Linked DNA regions of Spartinivicinus poritis. The protein of the gene in region 2 interacts with the protein of the main gene of each other region in a pairwise test. Links are inferred from orthologs where the notes say so. Each region holds a gene or a part of one and is shown on either strand. Other genes may lie near its edges. The genes, in order: ORQ98_RS12455 and mrcB.

What was found.
Region 1: the proteins of mrcB (region 2) and ORQ98_RS12455 interact in binary tests that used the Escherichia coli proteins (3 or more experiments, as listed by UniProt). The link is inferred for Spartinivicinus poritis from one-to-one orthologs.

The regions. Positions count from the first base shown.
Region 1 is NZ_JAPMOU010000014.1:39,746-44,490, reverse strand. What follows is about bases 1,781-4,745. They hold ORQ98_RS12455 (peptidoglycan D,D-transpeptidase FtsI family protein), read right to left. Parts: upstream 4,136-4,745; coding sequence 2,426-4,135; downstream 1,781-2,425. Other genes in these bases: rsmH (16S rRNA (cytosine(1402)-N(4))-methyltransferase RsmH), read right to left, coding at 4,447-4,745; ftsL (cell division protein FtsL), read right to left, coding at 4,132-4,413; ORQ98_RS12460 (UDP-N-acetylmuramoyl-L-alanyl-D-glutamate--2,6-diaminopimelate ligase), read right to left, coding at 1,781-2,429. In the rest of the region: ORQ98_RS12465 (UDP-N-acetylmuramoyl-tripeptide--D-alanyl-D-alanine ligase), read right to left, coding at 1-889; more of ORQ98_RS12460, read right to left, coding at 882-1,780. UniProt on the Escherichia coli protein: Essential cell division protein that catalyzes cross-linking of the peptidoglycan cell wall at the division septum. Required for localization of FtsN.
Region 2 is NZ_JAPMOU010000017.1:105,987-118,424, reverse strand. Bases 5,251-8,316 are described here. They hold mrcB (penicillin-binding protein 1B), read right to left. Parts: upstream 7,931-8,316; coding sequence 5,570-7,930; downstream 5,251-5,569. Other genes in these bases: ORQ98_RS14480 (tetratricopeptide repeat protein), read right to left, coding at 5,251-5,554. Outside these bases: ilvC (ketol-acid reductoisomerase), read left to right, coding at 1-339; ilvN (acetolactate synthase small subunit), read right to left, coding at 546-1,040; ORQ98_RS14500 (acetolactate synthase 3 large subunit), read right to left, coding at 1,040-2,764; ORQ98_RS14495 (DUF4124 domain-containing protein), read left to right, coding at 3,490-3,936; ORQ98_RS14490 (DUF2195 family protein), read right to left, coding at 3,990-4,436; ORQ98_RS14485 (YqcC family protein), read right to left, coding at 4,496-4,810; more of ORQ98_RS14480, read right to left, coding at 5,003-5,250; ORQ98_RS14470 (TfoX/Sxy family protein), read left to right, coding at 8,659-8,934; ORQ98_RS14465 (Crp/Fnr family transcriptional regulator), read left to right, coding at 8,956-9,774; ORQ98_RS14460 (SEL1-like repeat protein), read left to right, coding at 10,494-11,957; ORQ98_RS14450 (ChaN family lipoprotein), read right to left, coding at 12,220-12,438. UniProt on the Escherichia coli protein: Cell wall formation. Synthesis of cross-linked peptidoglycan from the lipid intermediates.

The DNA.
Region 1 (4,745 bases), on a different replicon or contig from region 2:
CCAGTGCATTTGCGATATTATGCCGTCCCGGCAAGGGAAGCGTTACGCTAAAACAGTGATCCAGTAGATGTATTTTGAACCGAAAGCCCTGATCAATAAGCTCAACGTGAGTTGCATATACATTGGCTTCAGTATTTGTAACACTGAAACTTAATAATTGTTGATTGGCTGATAGCAGTGTTTTCCAATAATCAAAAAATTGGTCATCTGCATTAAATACAGCTATACCGTTATCCACTAACCCTTGGGTAATTTCACCTTTAGCTTGCGCGGTCTTTTCTAACGAGCCAAATCCTTCTAAATGAGCTGCCATAACATTATTAATCAGGCATATCGTAGGCTGGCTTAAGCGACTGGTATAAGCAATTTCTCCTACAGCATTGGCGCCAAGCTCAATAACCGCATACTGATGTTCTGCTGTTAATCGACTTAATGTTAGCGGAGCGCCTAAATCATTATTTAAATTACCAGCAGTGAATAACGTAGGGCCTTGCTGTTTAAAAATAGCCGCAAGCATTTCTTTAACCGTGGTTTTACCGCTACTCCCCGTTAATGCCACTAAAGGCCCCGAGAAATCTTCACGATTAATTTGACCAATCAGTCCTAACGCTATTCGGCTATCCTCAACAACAAGCTGAGAAATAAGTTTGCCCCCTGTTTTTTCAGCACCTATGGGTTTTTCGACAACTGCTGCAACGGCTCCCTGTTGTTTAGCAGTTGCAATATAATCATGGCCATCAAAGTTTGGGCCTTGTAAAGCAATGAATAATTCACCTGGCTGAATAGTGCGAGTATCAATACTTAAACCAGAGAAAGCTTGGTCATCACCTAGTAACTGGCTACCAGGTAGTAGATGATTAATAATACTGAGTTGATTACGCTTAATCATGGCTACTCCAATTTAATAGTGCTTGTGTAGCCTGCTCAAAGTCGCTAAAAGGTAATCGTTTACCCATTATTTCTTGGTAATTTTCATGGCCTTTTCCAGCAATAACCACAATATCCTCAGACTGAGCTGACTGAATCGCTTGTTGAATGGCTTCACTTCTATCTTCAATAATATCAACAGCTAATTCAGGAGATGTAGGCAGCCCCTGACGAATATCATCTATAATATCTCCAGGTTTTTCGGTGCGGGGATTATCCGATGTAATCACTAAGTGATCAGCATACTCATAAGCAGCCTGCGCCATTTCAGGGCGTTTTCCTTTATCTCGATCCCCACCACAACCAAATACACAAATAATTTTTTGATTGCTATGTAAGCGAACTGCTTTAAGTAATTGAACCAATGCATCTGACGTATGGGCATAGTCCACTACTATGGTTGGCTTGCCTGTTTTCTGTTTTTTTTCATTGATGCTTTCAGCACTTTTTATGGTTTGCAGCCTGCCTGTCACAGGTTTAAGTGTTTCAGCTGCATCAAGCAAACGATTAAACTCAATACCATTAGCAGCTAAACCAGTAATGACTGCCAACACATTAGCTAAATTAAAATGCCCCAATAAGGGAATATATATTTCCCCCTTGCCCCAAGGGCTTTCAATGACTGCCGCAATACCATCATTTAAATAACGAATTTGACTGGCAACCACATCTGCACGGGTATTTTGCAAGCTATATTGCCAGCGTTGGCAAGCAGGATGACAAGCAGCCAGCATTTGTTGTGCATAAGGATCATCCTGATTAATCACTGCATGCTGCAAAGCAATATTGGTAAATAATTGTGCTTTTGCTGCTGCATAATCTTCCATTGTCTGGTGATAGTCCAAATGGTCTCGAGTTAAATTAGTAAAAATAGCGACATCAAAAGCAATACTTTCAACTCGCCCCTGCGCTAAACCATGGGACGAAACTTCCATTGCTAAATATGGCACTTGCTGGTTAACTAACTGATAAATAAATTGATGTAACTGCAATGCATCAGGTGTAGTGTTTACTAATGGAATTAACGAGTCTGTGGTGCCATACCCTAGTGTTCCCACCACACCACAATTGATGTTTAATTTATTCAACAGTTGACGAGCAAACTGGCTACAAGATGTTTTACCATTGGTACCAGTAATACCCAGGATATTGATTTGGTTAGTCACATAACCAAAATATTCATTAAGTAGTTTTCCCAGTTGTTTATTCAGCTGTGGCACTTCAATAACAGCTTGCTGCCCCAATGCCTGTTGACCTGACTGTTCCGCTAAAACAGCAACGGCTCCCTGACCAAAGGCATCTGCAATAAAACGGCGTCCATCCACTTGATAGCCTTGCATGGCAATAAATAAGTCACCAGGTTTCACTTGTCGGCTGTCGATGGCAATACCTGAAAGAATAGGATCAAACCCGGTTTGGGCTTGCCCAATAGCAGCCAGCAAACGAGAAAGCGGCATCATTGGCAACTTCAGCACTGATTGATCATCCTGCTTTGTTGTCATGTGTTGTTACTCCTGTCACGACCACGGTTGGCCAAACGTGCCGAATTATCCGGTGATACCCCTAATAACTGTAAGGAACCAGCCACCACTTTTGAAAAAACAGGGGCTGCCACCTCACCACCGTAATACTTTTTATTTTTAGGGTTATCTATCATCACCACAGCAGCTAGCCTTGGATTTCCTGCTGGCGCTAAACCACTAAACACCGAATGGTGTTTTTTCTCTGAATACCCTCCTGCTTCAGCAATGCGCGCCGTTCCGGTTTTACCTGCCACCTGGTAGGCCTCAATTGCCCCTTGGGTGCCTGTCCCTCCTTTTTTCACAACACTTGTCAGCATTTTCACAACGTCATGCGCTACATTGCTGGGAATTACCTGTGATGCTTCCGGTTGGTCATCCAGCCTTAATAAGGTAGTGGGTACTTTTTTTCCTCTATTTGCTAATACGCCATAAGCCTGGGTTAGCTGCACAGCAGTCACTGCCATACCATAGCCGTAGGATAAGGTCGCTTCCTCAGTTGCCCGCCATTTACTGCGTAAAGGCAGCATTCCAGTGCTCTCTCCCGGAAAGCCCGTTCCCGTGTCGATACCAAAGCCCATTCGATGTAACAGTGAAGCCACTGTAGGTGCCGTCACTTGTTGAATAATTTTGGTCATGCCGATATTGCTGGACTTTTTCAATATCGTAGTAATATCAATCACACCATAGTTGCGGTGGTCTTTGATCGTCTTACGCCCAACCATCATATAGCCGGGGCTGGTATCTATCAGAGAGGACGACGTAAACTCACCTGCTTCTAGCGCAGCAGCGATAGTAAAAGGTTTAAGCGTTGAGCCCGGTTCAAAAATATCGGTCATGGCCCGATTACGAATTGACCCAGCCCGAACCCGGCGACGATTGTTGGGGTTGTATACTGGCTGATTGACCATTGCCAATATCTCCCCTGTTTTCACATCCAGTATCACCAGAGTTCCGCCTGAAGCATTATTTCGCTTGACTGCTTTTGCTAACTCTCGATAGGCTAGGTTTTGTACTCTTAGGTCAATACTTAAATACAGCTCTTTGCCCGGCTGAGCACTTTTAACTAACTCAGCACTTCTAACTAGCCGTCCTTTTCTATCTTTATACAAACGAACCTGTCCTGGCTTACCTGTTAGCCAGTGGTCGTAGGCTAACTCAATACCTTCCTGGCCTTTACCATCAATATTGGTAAACCCCACAATATGGGCAGCTACTCTGCCTGCTGGGTAGTAACGTTTAAATTCATCAATACCATAAATACCCCTAATTTTTTCAGCTAAAAGTCGCTGAGCCAGCTTAGGACGCATGTGTCGTTTAAGGTAAATAAACTCTTTAGAGCCGTTATCATTTACTTTCTTGGCAAGGTAGCTTGAGCTGAAGCCCAAGTGTTTGGCGATAACAGGCCATTTAGTCTTTACTTGGCTCAGCTCTTTGGGGTTTCCCCAAATGGTAACGACAGGTGTGCTGACAGCCAGCGGCTCCCCATTACGGTCAAAAATAATGCCTCGGGTTGCAGCCACTTCTGAGTGACGCACCACTCGTTTCGCCCCTTCATTTTGCAGGAAATGACGGTCAATCACCTGTAAGTCAACAATACGCCAACCCACTAGTGCAGCGGCCACTATCAGCACAGTTACAATAAATCGAAAGCGCCAGACTGGCACCTGAGTGTTTAACTGGCTCATGGTTTAACGATCACCATTTCCTCGCTTGATGGAATATGCATGGCAAGCTTGCCTGTGGCAATTTTGTCCAGCCGACTAGGGGTAGTGAGAGTACTATGCTGTAATAACAGCTGCCCCCACTTCACTTGTGCTTCAGACTGCAGTGTCAGCTCCGCCTGCAGCAAGTTAAACTGTTGTCGATTTAAGTGAGAGACATACACCACTGCCAGCGCTGATATCACTACCAACAGAAATAACAGGGTTAATCCGACTACTGGCTTTGAAACAGTTAACTGCATGAAAGACTCACTCCAATATTTACCCGCTCAAAGTTACTTAAGTTTCTCTGCCACCCGCATAATGGAACTACGGGAGCGCACATTACCATCCACCTCTTGCTCGCTTGGCTTAATTGCTTTGCCTATTGCCTTTAGTCGCTGGTTTAGCTGATCCGCAGTCACTGGTAACCCTGCTGGTAACTCGTCACCTTTTACATGCTTTTTAATGAAGCGTTTGACAATACGGTCTTCCAACGAATGAAAGCTAATCACCACCAGTCGACCACCTGGCCTCAGCACGTCCAACGCAGCATCCAAGGCGATTTCAAGATCACCCAGCTCATTATTGATAT
Region 2 (12,438 bases):
TCTGGCATTATTGAAGAGTCTGCTTACTACGAATCACTACACGAAACGCCACTAATTGCTAACACCATTGCTCGTCGCAAGCTGTATGAAATGAATGTGGTTATTTCTGATACTGCAGAATATGGCTGCTATTTATTTGCCCATGCTTGCGTGCCATTGTTAAAAGACTTTATGGCTAAAGTCGACACTGATGTTATCGGTAAAGGTTTAGCTGTTAAATCGAACAGTGTTGATAACGCGCGCTTGGTTGAAGTGAACGATGCTATTCGTGACCATACTGTTGAGTTAATCGGTTATGAGTTGCGTGGGCATATGACTGATATGAAGCGCATCATCTAATCATACAAAAATGATCTTTTTTAGCGATAGCTGCGTCAGCTTCGTGCTCAAATCCTCATGTACTATTATGTACACTGCGGTTTTCCGCGCGATGCTTTCTTGCTCTCACTAAAAAATCTCCATTTTTGTTACAGACAACAAAAAGCCTGGTGCAACAACCAGGCTTTTTTATTAGTTAAATTTGTATACTCAATGCGTAGGGTAAGTTATAAACTAAGTACTTTTTCCCCTCTAGCAATTCCAGACACACCAGTCCGCACAACTTCTAGAACAGACACAGGTGCTACCGCTTGAATAAAAGCATCCAATTTATCGCTATCACCGGTTAGCTGAATAACATAAGTTGAGCTGGTGACATCCACAATCTGGCCGCGGAAAATATCAGTAGTGCGCTTTATTTCTGCACGCTGAGCTCCTGATACTTTTACTTTCAGGAACATCAGCTCACGCTCAATATGAGAGCCTTCGGATAAATCAACCAGTTTAACCACATCAATTAGCTTATTTAGCTGCTTGGTAATTTGTTCAATTTTATCGTCAACCCCAATTGTGGTCAGCGTAAGCCGAGACAATGTAGGATCATCGGTTGGTGCTACATTTAATGACTCAATATTGTAGTTACGCTGAGCAAATAACCCAACTACCCGCGACAACGCACCGGGCTCGTTTTCCATTAATACTGAAATGATATGACGACGCATTAGGTACGCTCCGTTTTACTTAACCACATATCACGCATTGAGCCATCTTTAATTTGCATGGGATAAACATGCTCATTAGGGTCAACTTTTACATCTAAAAACACCAAACGATCTTTTAAGGCAAAGGCTTCTTCCATTGCACCTTTCAGGTCATCTGGCTTTTCGACAGTTATTCCCACATGCCCATAAGCTTCAACCAGTCGCTTAAAGTCCGGGAGTGATTCCATATAAGAGTGAGAGTAACGACTGTCGTATTGCATATCCTGCCACTGCCGTACCATGCCTAAGGCTTGGTTATTCAGCGTAATAATTTTGATTGGCAGATCATATTGCAAGCAGGTAGATAGCTCCTGAATATTCATCTGGATACTACCCTCCCCCGTTACACAAGCAACATCGTGATCAGGGTAATGTAGCTTCACCCCCATTGCTGCAGGAAAGCCAAAGCCCATGGTGCCTAAGCCACCTGAGTTAATCCAACGGTTAGGCTGATCAAACTTATAATATTGAGCAGCAAACATTTGATGCTGGCCTACATCTGAAGTAACAAATGCATCGCCTTTGGTTACCTCATATAAGGCTTCGATCACCGCCTGAGGTTTAATAATGCCACCATCACCTGGATCATAAGGGAAGGTGCCTTTTGAGCTACGCCATTCATCGATTTGTTTCCACCAGCTATTAGTGGCTTCTTTGTCAACTTCCCGCTTACTATCTTTAATCGCACCCAGCATCTCATTCAGAACTGCTTTAACTGGACCAACAATAGGTACATCAGCACGAATATTTTTAGAAATACTGGCTGGATCAATATCGATATGAACAATTTTGGCTGTTGGGCAAAACTTAGCAACACCATTTGTCACTCGATCGTCGAACCGAGCCCCTACCGCTAAAATCACATCAGCATGATGCATTGCCAGATTAGCGGCATAACTGCCATGCATACCGAGCATCCCTAAAAACTGGCGATCAGAACCTGGGTAGCCCCCTAACCCCATTAAAGTGTTGGTAACAGGGAAATTTAACTTTTGCGCCAACTCTGTCAGTACATCAGCCGCCTGCCCTAAAATGACTCCGCCGCCACTATAAATAATTGGCCGTTTTGCCTGCATTAGTAGATCAAGGGCTTTACGAATTTGCCCTGAGTGACCTTTTTGCGGAGGATTATAAGAACGAAGTTTAATTTTTTTGGGGTATACATATTCAAACTTATCACTGGGATTAGTGATATCTTTAGGAATATCCACTACCACAGGACCTGGCCGACCAGACTGAGCAATATGAAATGCCTTTTTAATGGTCATTGGAATATCTTCGGCTCGCTTAACCAAAAAGCTGTGCTTAACGATTGGCCGAGAGATTCCCACCATGTCAGTTTCCTGGAACATGTCCGTACCAATAAAATCTGATGGCACTTGCCCAGAAATAACCACCATTGGAATAGAGTCCATGTAAGCAGTGGCAATACCTGTAATCGTATTGGTTGCTCCTGGCCCCGATGTAACAAGCGCTACCCCTGTTTTTCCCGACGCCCGTGCGTAACCATCAGCCATATGGGTTGCTGCTTGCTCATGGCGCACGAGAATATGGGTGACTCGATCCTGACGAAACAGTGCATCATATACATGAAGCAGTGCACCGCCGGGATAACCATAAATATACTCAACCCCTTCATCCGCTAATGAGCGGATTACCATTTCAGCACCCGATAATAGTTCCACTTGATGAACCCTCTAGAACATCACTACATAACAAATTAGTTTAACGATCTAACAGACTATATCCATTAGCTATAGAGCAACATAAACCTATCTGATTAGCAAGACGAATAGCCCTGCTAGTGCTTGCCAAAAACTTATATCTAGCCAAACACTAACGACGGGGTCGTGACTTGCTAATTTTTAAGCTAGTGGTCAATCTAGTTGAATTAAAGAGAAGAGCCACATTAGCTCTTATAATAAGAGATACACCACTACCTCGCTTCGCTAAGCATTGCTCAGCCGCCTAACGAAACTGCCAGATTGTCAGGCCCACAACATTGTACAAGCGGGCCGACCCAGCGCGAGGTAACGCGTCTTTGGGAAAAAACTGAAAATTAAGGTGTAAATTTCAGTGCAGAGTGGATGGCGATTTACGCAATAAACATCCAAAAAGTAAGACTGGTAATTCTTTACAGTTTAGCGACAGAAGTCAAGGACCTGCCACGTCGTCTACAATGGTAAGGATATTGCTGAATAACTTAGGGCTGCCTTCAATAAAGGTATAAGCTCCAAGCAAAGTGCTTAAATCGTAAATATTATTTCACCTTACTTTTATTTAGTGATATGTATAACAAAATTAAGGATAGAGATGTCACATCTCTACTTATCGCAATAAGTTACCTATATATTCATGTGACCACTAAACTGTGGTGTTATTGAAGATAACAGAACGTTTGGGAACACTCATGAAAAAGCTATTGCTGCTCACCAGCTTAATTCTAATCTCCACCAGCCTAACTGCAGGTAAATTCTATAAGTGGGTAGATGAAAATGGCGTTACCCATTACAGCACTGAACCACCCAAGCAAGGCCAAGGTGAAGTTGTAAATACTCGAGCCCAAAAGCCTTCCAGCAAAGAGGCTGGAGAAAAGCAGCTAAAAACGATTAAAGATTCAGAAGAAGCCAAAAAGAAAGAGCAGACAGAGAAAGAAGCGTTTGAAAAAGATTTAGCCAAAGCAAAAAAAGAAAAAGATGAAAACTGTAAGCAAGCTAAGCAAAATAAAATTCAACTAACTATCAAAAACCGGGTCAGGATGACGATGGAAGATGGCTCAGTAAAAATTCTCAGTCAAGAGGAAAAAGAGGAGCAACTAAAAAGAGCTGATGAAGCCATCAAAGAGTGGTGTAACTAAGCTTCGACACTTTGCCCAGCTAGCTATACGCTGGGCAGTTCCTCTAAGATTACTCACTCATCTTTGCAACGTAAGCTAACTATTAAAGGCCCTTGATATTGTAGTGCCGTATCATGCTTTAAGGTGATTAACTGTGGCTTAAGCTGAAACTTTGGTACTGGAGCAATAAAGTAGCCTTGTCCCCAATTAATCTGCGTCGCCTTACCATAAGCACTTCCTGAGCTAAGCAGCCTTTCTTCAACCTGATATTCAACATAAACAGACTTGCATTGACACTGGCTAATATCCTGAGAAGCAATCATCTCCGTAAGCAGCACAACATTCTCAGGTGTATGTCGTACACCCAGAGGTTTTATTGTTAAGCATTGGGAGAGGTAATTACGAATTCTCACTTTATCCAACAACATAGTTGGAGCAATAAGCATTGGCTTTTGGTATATCGCCTGGCATCCAGATAAAGCCAACACCAACATTAGAAAAACTAGCTGAAACAATCTCACCGTACGCATTGCTTTTATAAGGGCATTGTTGTTGTAGAAACGTAGTTGGTATAGAAAACTTAAGAAAGATTTTGGTCAATTTTTGTGACTATGATCAGTAGCTTTGCACAATCATTAGACTGCTGACTACAGAACTCTTCAGCGATAGGTAGAATACTACAGTTTGAGGGTAAAGGAAGGCCACCTTCAATCAAAGCACGAAGGCGAGGGATAAAAATCCACTGCAACCACTGATTCAGCGCCAAGGTGTCAACACAAAAAGGCTCTGTACTTGCTAAAGCCTCTACAGAAGGAGGGGTAGAGTCCCACATGTTCAGGTGTTGAAGCTCTTGCTCCAGCTCAGTTAATAACGCAGATATGTGATCAGTACTCATAAAAAGACAAGCGCTCGTTAAGTTTGATTCAGTAATGCTTGTGTTCTAGAAAAGATGTAACACTAGTTTAACGAGCTTGTCCATTTGCTGACAATTAAAAGCTAGCCCGAATATTTCATCTGACACCACCGCTTCCGGGCATTTTTGCTAGAAATTTAACTTTATTTTCGAATAACTAATTAGGTATTCAACCTATCCCCGGCCAACTGCACTTTGATCGATTATAGATTGCAGCCTTGCTCTCATCCCAGGATCACGCGTTAAGGATAAGCCTCGACGAGCTAGCTGTTCTGCTTGTGCATAATTTTGCTGGCTAAGTCGAATTGAAGCTAACTCGTAATAGACTTCTGGATCATTTGGGGCAACTCGCAGTGCTCTTTCTAAAGTGGCTGCAGCTGCTTCTAAATCACCACTCGCACGCTGCTCTAAAGCTCGATCAATTAACCGACGAGCAGCTGGATTGTTGCTCACTCCTGAGTCAGGGTAATCAGGTGTTACATAAGCATATTGATCTTGGTTTTCTTGGCGCGGCTGGGTCACTACCTGAGGCTGACGATATTCAGGACGAGCAGCAGGTGCCGGAGCAGCATCAACCACTTCAGGCCGCATATCCCGGCCTGGATCTTGTGATGATGGAATATATGTGTGCTGTACACAGCCAGTTAATATAGCCAGCATTCCTCCAATAACTGCTGGCTTAAACCACGATGTTTTACCCTGAAATATGTTTGTTTGTTGAAACACTATTATTGCCCCCGACTAGCGAAACAGAGTTCTGAACCACTCTACCACCTTAGACCCCCTTCTTTGGGGCTGGTGACGAATAATGCAGGAAGATTCTTCCTGGGGCTCAGAGCCTTTAATAAATGGTAAGTAACGTGCACCTGCACAAGATTCATTGGCAAGCATGCCACTAATTTCATCTACCCATACATAGCGGACCTGATCAGGCACTTTTGGCCGCAATGACTTAGGATTTACATTAAACATAAAGTCTGTCCAAACCCTTAGCGCACCACTACTACCTGTTACTGGTGTTGGCTTATTATCATCATGCCCCATCCAAACAACTGCTAAGTAGTCCTCAGAATAGCCAGCAAACCAGCTATCACGCTGTTCATTACTGGTACCGGTTTTGCCTGCAACACGCACTTTATTATTTAACAGCCGGTAGGCTCTTCTACCAGTACCCTCTCGCATAACCTCTTGCATTGCATACTGCAATAAGTGCACATACTCGCTAGGAATAACCTGTTGTATGGCCAGCGGGTAACGCTGCAGTGGTTTACCTTCAGCATCCAATACAGCCCGTATCGTCCTTAGTGGTACTTTAAAACCACCTCCTGCCAGAGTTTGATAAACAGTAGCTACATCCACAGGTGACATGGCTACAGCACCTAGCAGGGAAGAAGGATAGGCAGGAAACTCCTGATCGGCTCCCATTGTTTTAAGTAACTGTAGTATTTTTTCTACACCTACAGTCAACCCCACATTCGCTGTGGCCAAGTTATAGGATTTTGCCAAGGCCTCATGCAAGGGCACCGCGCCATGACTTTTATGATCAAAGTTGTTTGGCTCCCATAACTGACCATCCTGAGTTTTAATGCTAACTTTGCTGTCGTCCACAAAAGTGGCGAGAGTATATTGCTCAGGTTGTGTCAATGCAGATAAAAAAACTACAGGCTTAATTAAAGAACCAATATGGCGCTGGGCATCTACTGCACGGTTAAAGCCTGTATAACCTGCTTTACGATCACCAATCACTGCCAGCACATCACCACTACCTGGCGCTGTAACCACCATAGCACCTTGTAACGCTTTATGCTTTTCACTGGATTTTCTGATTTTTTTCAGGGTTTCAGTCAGGCTTTTTTGAGCTTGCTGCTGAACGATAGGGTCAAGGTTTGTAAAGATTCTCAGCCCTTGAGAAGTTAGATTATCTTCATCATAGTCACGCTTTAACTGTCTTTTAACCAGGTCGAGGTATGCATAATAGTGGTTCATTTGTACCTTGCTATGCTTCACCACGCCTAAAGGCTTCTGCTTAGCCTGGTTTGCTTCCTGCTCAGTAATTACCCCTTGTTGCGCCATTACTTTTAGCACCAGGTTACGACGCTTAAGGGCATTTTTTGGCTTACGACGAGGGTTGTATTGAGAAGGGCCTTTAATCATGCCAACTAACAGGGCAACCTTCTCAACTGACAGCTCATTAATAGGCTGACCGAAAAAAAACTGGCTGGCTAAGCCAAACCCATGGATAGCGCGATTACCTTGCTGACCTAAAAACACTTCGTTGATATAGGTTTCGAGTATTTCATCCTTGTCGTAATGAAAATCTAATAAGCCAGCCATAATAGCTTCATTAGCTTTTCTTTTCAGGCTACGCTCATTCGACAAATATAAATTTTTTACTAGCTGTTGAGTTAAAGTTGACCCACCTTGAACGGCTCTCCCTGTTTTAAAATTGACATAAAATGCTCTAATAATTGACTTGGGTGAAACACCCCAGTGGTCATAGTAATTTCTGTCTTCTACAGCTAATAAAGTAGGAATAAAGGTTTCTGGTAACTGCTCCAGTTTGGTTAACAAGCGGTCTTCATTCGAGGCAGGATAAATGCCACCAATTAACTGTGGCTCTAAACGCGCTAAAGCTTCTTGGCCAGTTTGATCTACTACCTTTTTAATTTGTTTATTTTGAAAAGTGATTTTTAGCAGGGCTGACTCTTCATAGCCATCATCAAACTGGAACCCCCTGGTTTTTACAGTAACTGTATTGCCTTTTTGGTGAAACTGTCCAGCTCGCTCAACATAACTGACAGACTGATAGCCAAGCTGATCCAGCTGTTGAGTCAGTTGTTTTGCATTAATTCTTCTAGTAGAAAATATCTCCAATGGTTGAGCATATACTTTCGCAGGAATTGCCCACTTCTTGCCTTCAAACCTTTCTGTTACTTCAATGTCTAGCTTACTGGCATAACCAACAAATAGAACACCACCAATTATTAACAGCACAGCTGCTAACTTAAATAGCTTCTTCCAAAAGCCTCCTTTTTTGGTCTTTCCATTGGACTTTTTACTTTTGTTGGCTGGCTGCCTACCAGTGCGAATACGTTCAGTCATGTGCTTATGTTTTTTCCTAAAGACTGTCAGACTGCAATCAGATATTAGTGCTTAGAAACTTTTCGTTAAAAGCGTTTCGATAGCTTAGATAGCTCAGTGCTTTGCTGGCTAATTTGTCAGCACAATAAACGAGTCTTGTTATGCTGATAATAAGGTTTGTTACTTACATGATATGTTTGGTTCACATAACACCATCAGGCTTATGTGTAACTCAAATCAGCTTTTAAGACCCTAACAAAGCCTTCTTTGCACGCTAATAATCAGCAAAGGCTTTACTATCACAGCAAAGGAGTGCCGATATCACGCTGGCTACTCACAACCTCAAGAAGCACTCATATTTTTCTTGCGTCAGTTGTCTTACAAAATAATTGGCTAAAGTGTATTCGATTAGGCTGCTGATTTTCAGAGCAAACCAACAATTTGAGGGAAATTTCTCACTTTTTAAGTGTACGGCAACTAGCGGTAGTCCTCTTAGAAGGACTTTTAGGCTAGCTTTCAAAAAAGGTAAAAGCTAAAAACTCAACAGATATAAACAGGCATATAGCTGCCTGACACCAAAGTATACCCAGGCCATACAATAAAAATTTAGCCGAGTTTCTGATCAATTATCATACAAGGCACAATAATCAGCTATTATTTATATCAAGGTGGCAAACTCGATAGTGACTGATATGAAGTTTTGTTGTCACCTGAGCAACTTGGTATTTTCAGAGGGCAAGGACTCGAAGATGGCAACAGATTTAATCGAGCTGAAAAACCTAGGGAAAACATCCGTTCAATGGCTTAATGCCGTTGGCATTAGAGACCGCGAAACACTAGAGCAAATTGGTGCGGTGGAAGCCTATTGCAAAATTAAAACACGCGGATTTAAAGTATCTAAAGTGTTGTTATATGCACTAGAAGGTGCTCTACTCAATGCGCACTGGAACCAGCTTGACCCTTCGCTAAAAGAAAGGTTAATACGGGAAGCAGAAGCCAAAGAACCCAGTGCAGTCAGCCAGTAATGTTAATTTAAGGCTACAACCATGTACTTGGTGGGAGAGCAATTCCCCTATATCAGTGAAGTCATTTCAGAGCTGCAGCTTATCCCTGCCCAGCTTGTTAATGGTTTGCCCAGCGAGGCAGCCAATATCTATTTAGACTCCGTTGCAGACCTTTATACCCAGCATGACCCTGACCAGGTTTTTTTAATTTGCGAAGGAAAGCTTGCTGGCTCTATTAATCAGCGCGAAGTTTTTTACATGCAAGAAGGTGACATCGTAGGGCTAAGACAAGGCTTTAGCTTGCCAAAGTGTAAATACAGCAGTAAAGACCCTATTGAACTCATTCCTTATAACCGCAAAGCTTTTTTTGAGCATATTCAAGCAGATCCAGCCAGACAGACCTTACTAACAAAATACTTGGTTGGTTATGCCGCTGTATTAGCCGATGGGCTATCTCGACTCACCCCATACAGCGATAAGCCTACAACTGGTTTTCTTCAAGTGAAAGCTGGAGAAACTATTATTAGTGAAGGCGAGCAAGCTGACCATGTCTTTATCTTGATGACTGGGCGTGCCGAGGTTTATGTACGTGGAGTAAAAGTAGGCAATATTTATCAAGATGAGATCTTTGGTGCCATGGCTATGTTTACACAAGAAAAACGCTCAGCAACTGTGATCGCCAAAGATGATTGCACCCTCACCGCTGTGCCTAAAGATCAGTTTATTAACCTTATTCAAACTCACCCAAGGGTTTGCCTTAACTTAATGGAAAATATGGCTAGGCGAATAAACGCTCTTAATCAAAAACTCGCTTCTCCAGGCTCGAATGATTCAGCTAGCACTGTTGGAGTCATGAGCTAGCCATAAAGAGTTATACAGCCACAGCCCTCTAATTTATACACAGGTTCTTTGCGGAAGGAAAAATTCTAAGCAGCTATTGACAATGCAAATGATAACAATTATCATTTGCATTGTTGTCGTTGCACAACAGATTTAATCTGTCGATATCACTTCTGTAAGTAACAGGATGCTATATACAGGTTATCTCCTCATCAGGCTAATCACAGACTTTTGCCACTCTTTTTAGAGTGGCTTTTTTTTGCCTGTCATCCAACTTTTCGTGCATTGCTTCCACATCATGCGCATGCAAATAAAAATAATTATCATTTGTGTTGACATTTAAAAGCTGCTTGCCTATTCTTTTCAACAGTTGCCACAGGCAACTTTGATAACTACTGTAAGACGTTTACCTGGCAGTTAAACAGCTTTTTTTACAGGTTATCTCCTCATCAGGCTAATCACGGTTCTAAGGCTACCTTTTGGTAGCCTTTTTTTTGTTCTGAAACTTTTCAGCCCCCCCTTTCCCCTAATTAATCACAGATTACTTACGACCTATGTCACCTTTTGTAATGAATGTTCACATAGGTGCATTAATTTCTTAATCAAATGCTTAATTTCACTGAAATAAATCAAATCTACTGATATGTTTAAAATAGGTTAAATAATAAACAGGTCGTCTGTTTTTGTTGTGTGATTTTTTTAGTTATATCTTATGTCGCTATTTAGCTAACAGGGCACTAATGATAAACACCAAAAAGGGAACTAGTCGTCTTTTTATAGGCTTACTTACATTAAGCCTGGCGGGACATGCAGCTGCTAGCGCCAACTCGCTTACCAAACTGAACCAGTCTGTCTCAACAATTAGCCAACAGAAGCAGTCTACACAGCACATCAGCCAAGCTTCACAAATAAAACCCGTTCACAAAAAATCTCTTGGCTTCGTTTACTATCTAATTGGTCAGTTTTATCAAGCTGACCAACATTCTCAAATAGCCTGTGACTGGTTTCAAAAGTCAGCCGAATTGACGGCACTAGAAGGACAGTATGAAGCTGCCCGCTGCATTGCTCCGAACAATACGGCAAAAGCGGTATCAATGCTTAGGCAGTCAGCTCAACAAGGACTAGCTGAAAGTCAGGTTTTATTGGGTGAGTGGTATTGGTTCGGGAACATTCTGCAAAAAGATTATAATCAAGCCCTTTACTGGTTTAATCAAGCGGCGGCTAAAAAATATCCTAAGGCGATAAATAACTTAGGTATGATGCACCAACTTGGCCAAGGCGTAGATAAAAACCTTAAGCAAGCCCTCAGCTATTATCAGACTGCTGCTAAATTAGGCCATGCAGCTGCCGAGAATAACCTAGGTTATATGTACGCAACTGGCCTTGGTGTAAAACAAGATAAAGCAGTTGCAGCACAGTGGTATAAAAAAGCAGCCGAAAAAGATCACCCTGCCGCCTTAAACAACTTAGCCAAAGCTTACTTAATAGGCGATGGAGTAACCAAAAACCCAGAGAAAGCTAGATACTGGTATCAACGAGCTATTAAAAAAGGCAACAAATATGCTCAGTACCGTCTTGGTATTTTGCTGATACAAGGCGAAAAAGTACCTAAAGACAGCAAGCGTGGTATTTATCTAGTCAGCCAGGCAGCATTACAAAATCACGTTAATGCCCAACTAGTCTTGGGTTCTTATTATCAGCAGTTTGAAGACCAACACAGTCAGTCACTTTACTGGTTTGAGCAAGCCGCCAAACAAGGAAGTGAGATTGCTATGGTCAGAGCAGCAGAGCTAATGCTAGAGCCTGAAAGCAGGTTATTTAACCAAGACCAAGCGGTGTTATGGCTAAAGGAGGCTGCTTATAAAGGTGACACCAGTGCTTATAAGCAGTTGAGCGATGTTTTTCTTAGTAATCAAAGCCAGCTATTCAACTTACATGAGGGTGTATTCTGGCTGAGCCATGCTGCCAATAATGGAGATCGAATTGCCCAATGGCAACTTGGCACGCACTACGAGCTTGGTAATGGAATTGCGAAGGATCAAACCAGGGCTGCTATGTGGTATTGGGAGGCTGCTAAACAAGGAGTTAAAACTGCTCAGTTAAAACTTGCAGAAATGTACCAGCAAGGCCGAGGCGTTAGCCATAATCAGCGACTAGCTAATTACTGGTATAACCACGCGCCTGAACAAGCTTCAATCAACTAACACAAAGTCAACAATTTAGGTTTTGCTGTAAATATAAAAAAGAAAAGATTAGATAGTAATAAGTTGCATCAAGAAATGAGAGAAATGGTGGGTCGTGCTGGACTCGAACCAGCGACCAATTGGTTAAAAGCCAACTGCTCTACCAACTGAGCTAACGACCCTTGATGGGCGCGCTATATTACTAAACTTTTAAAAAATTACAACCCCTATCTTTCACTCTCTTTTATCCTATGTGTAGAGAATTAGTTTTTAAGTCATGAGATCAACCGCAGTCAGGGCGGTCAGTATCTGCTTTTGGAGTGCGCCATAGCCAGTCTCCCCACTGTTCTACCCCCTGATACCAGGGTGCACTTACATACCGATTAGTACCTTCAACCCTTGCCTGCTGATCTTCATTTGATTCTACAAATATCACACTAGCCACTTTTACATTTGGAGCAAGCCACTGAACAAATTGGGGAGAACCTACATCTTTCCTGGC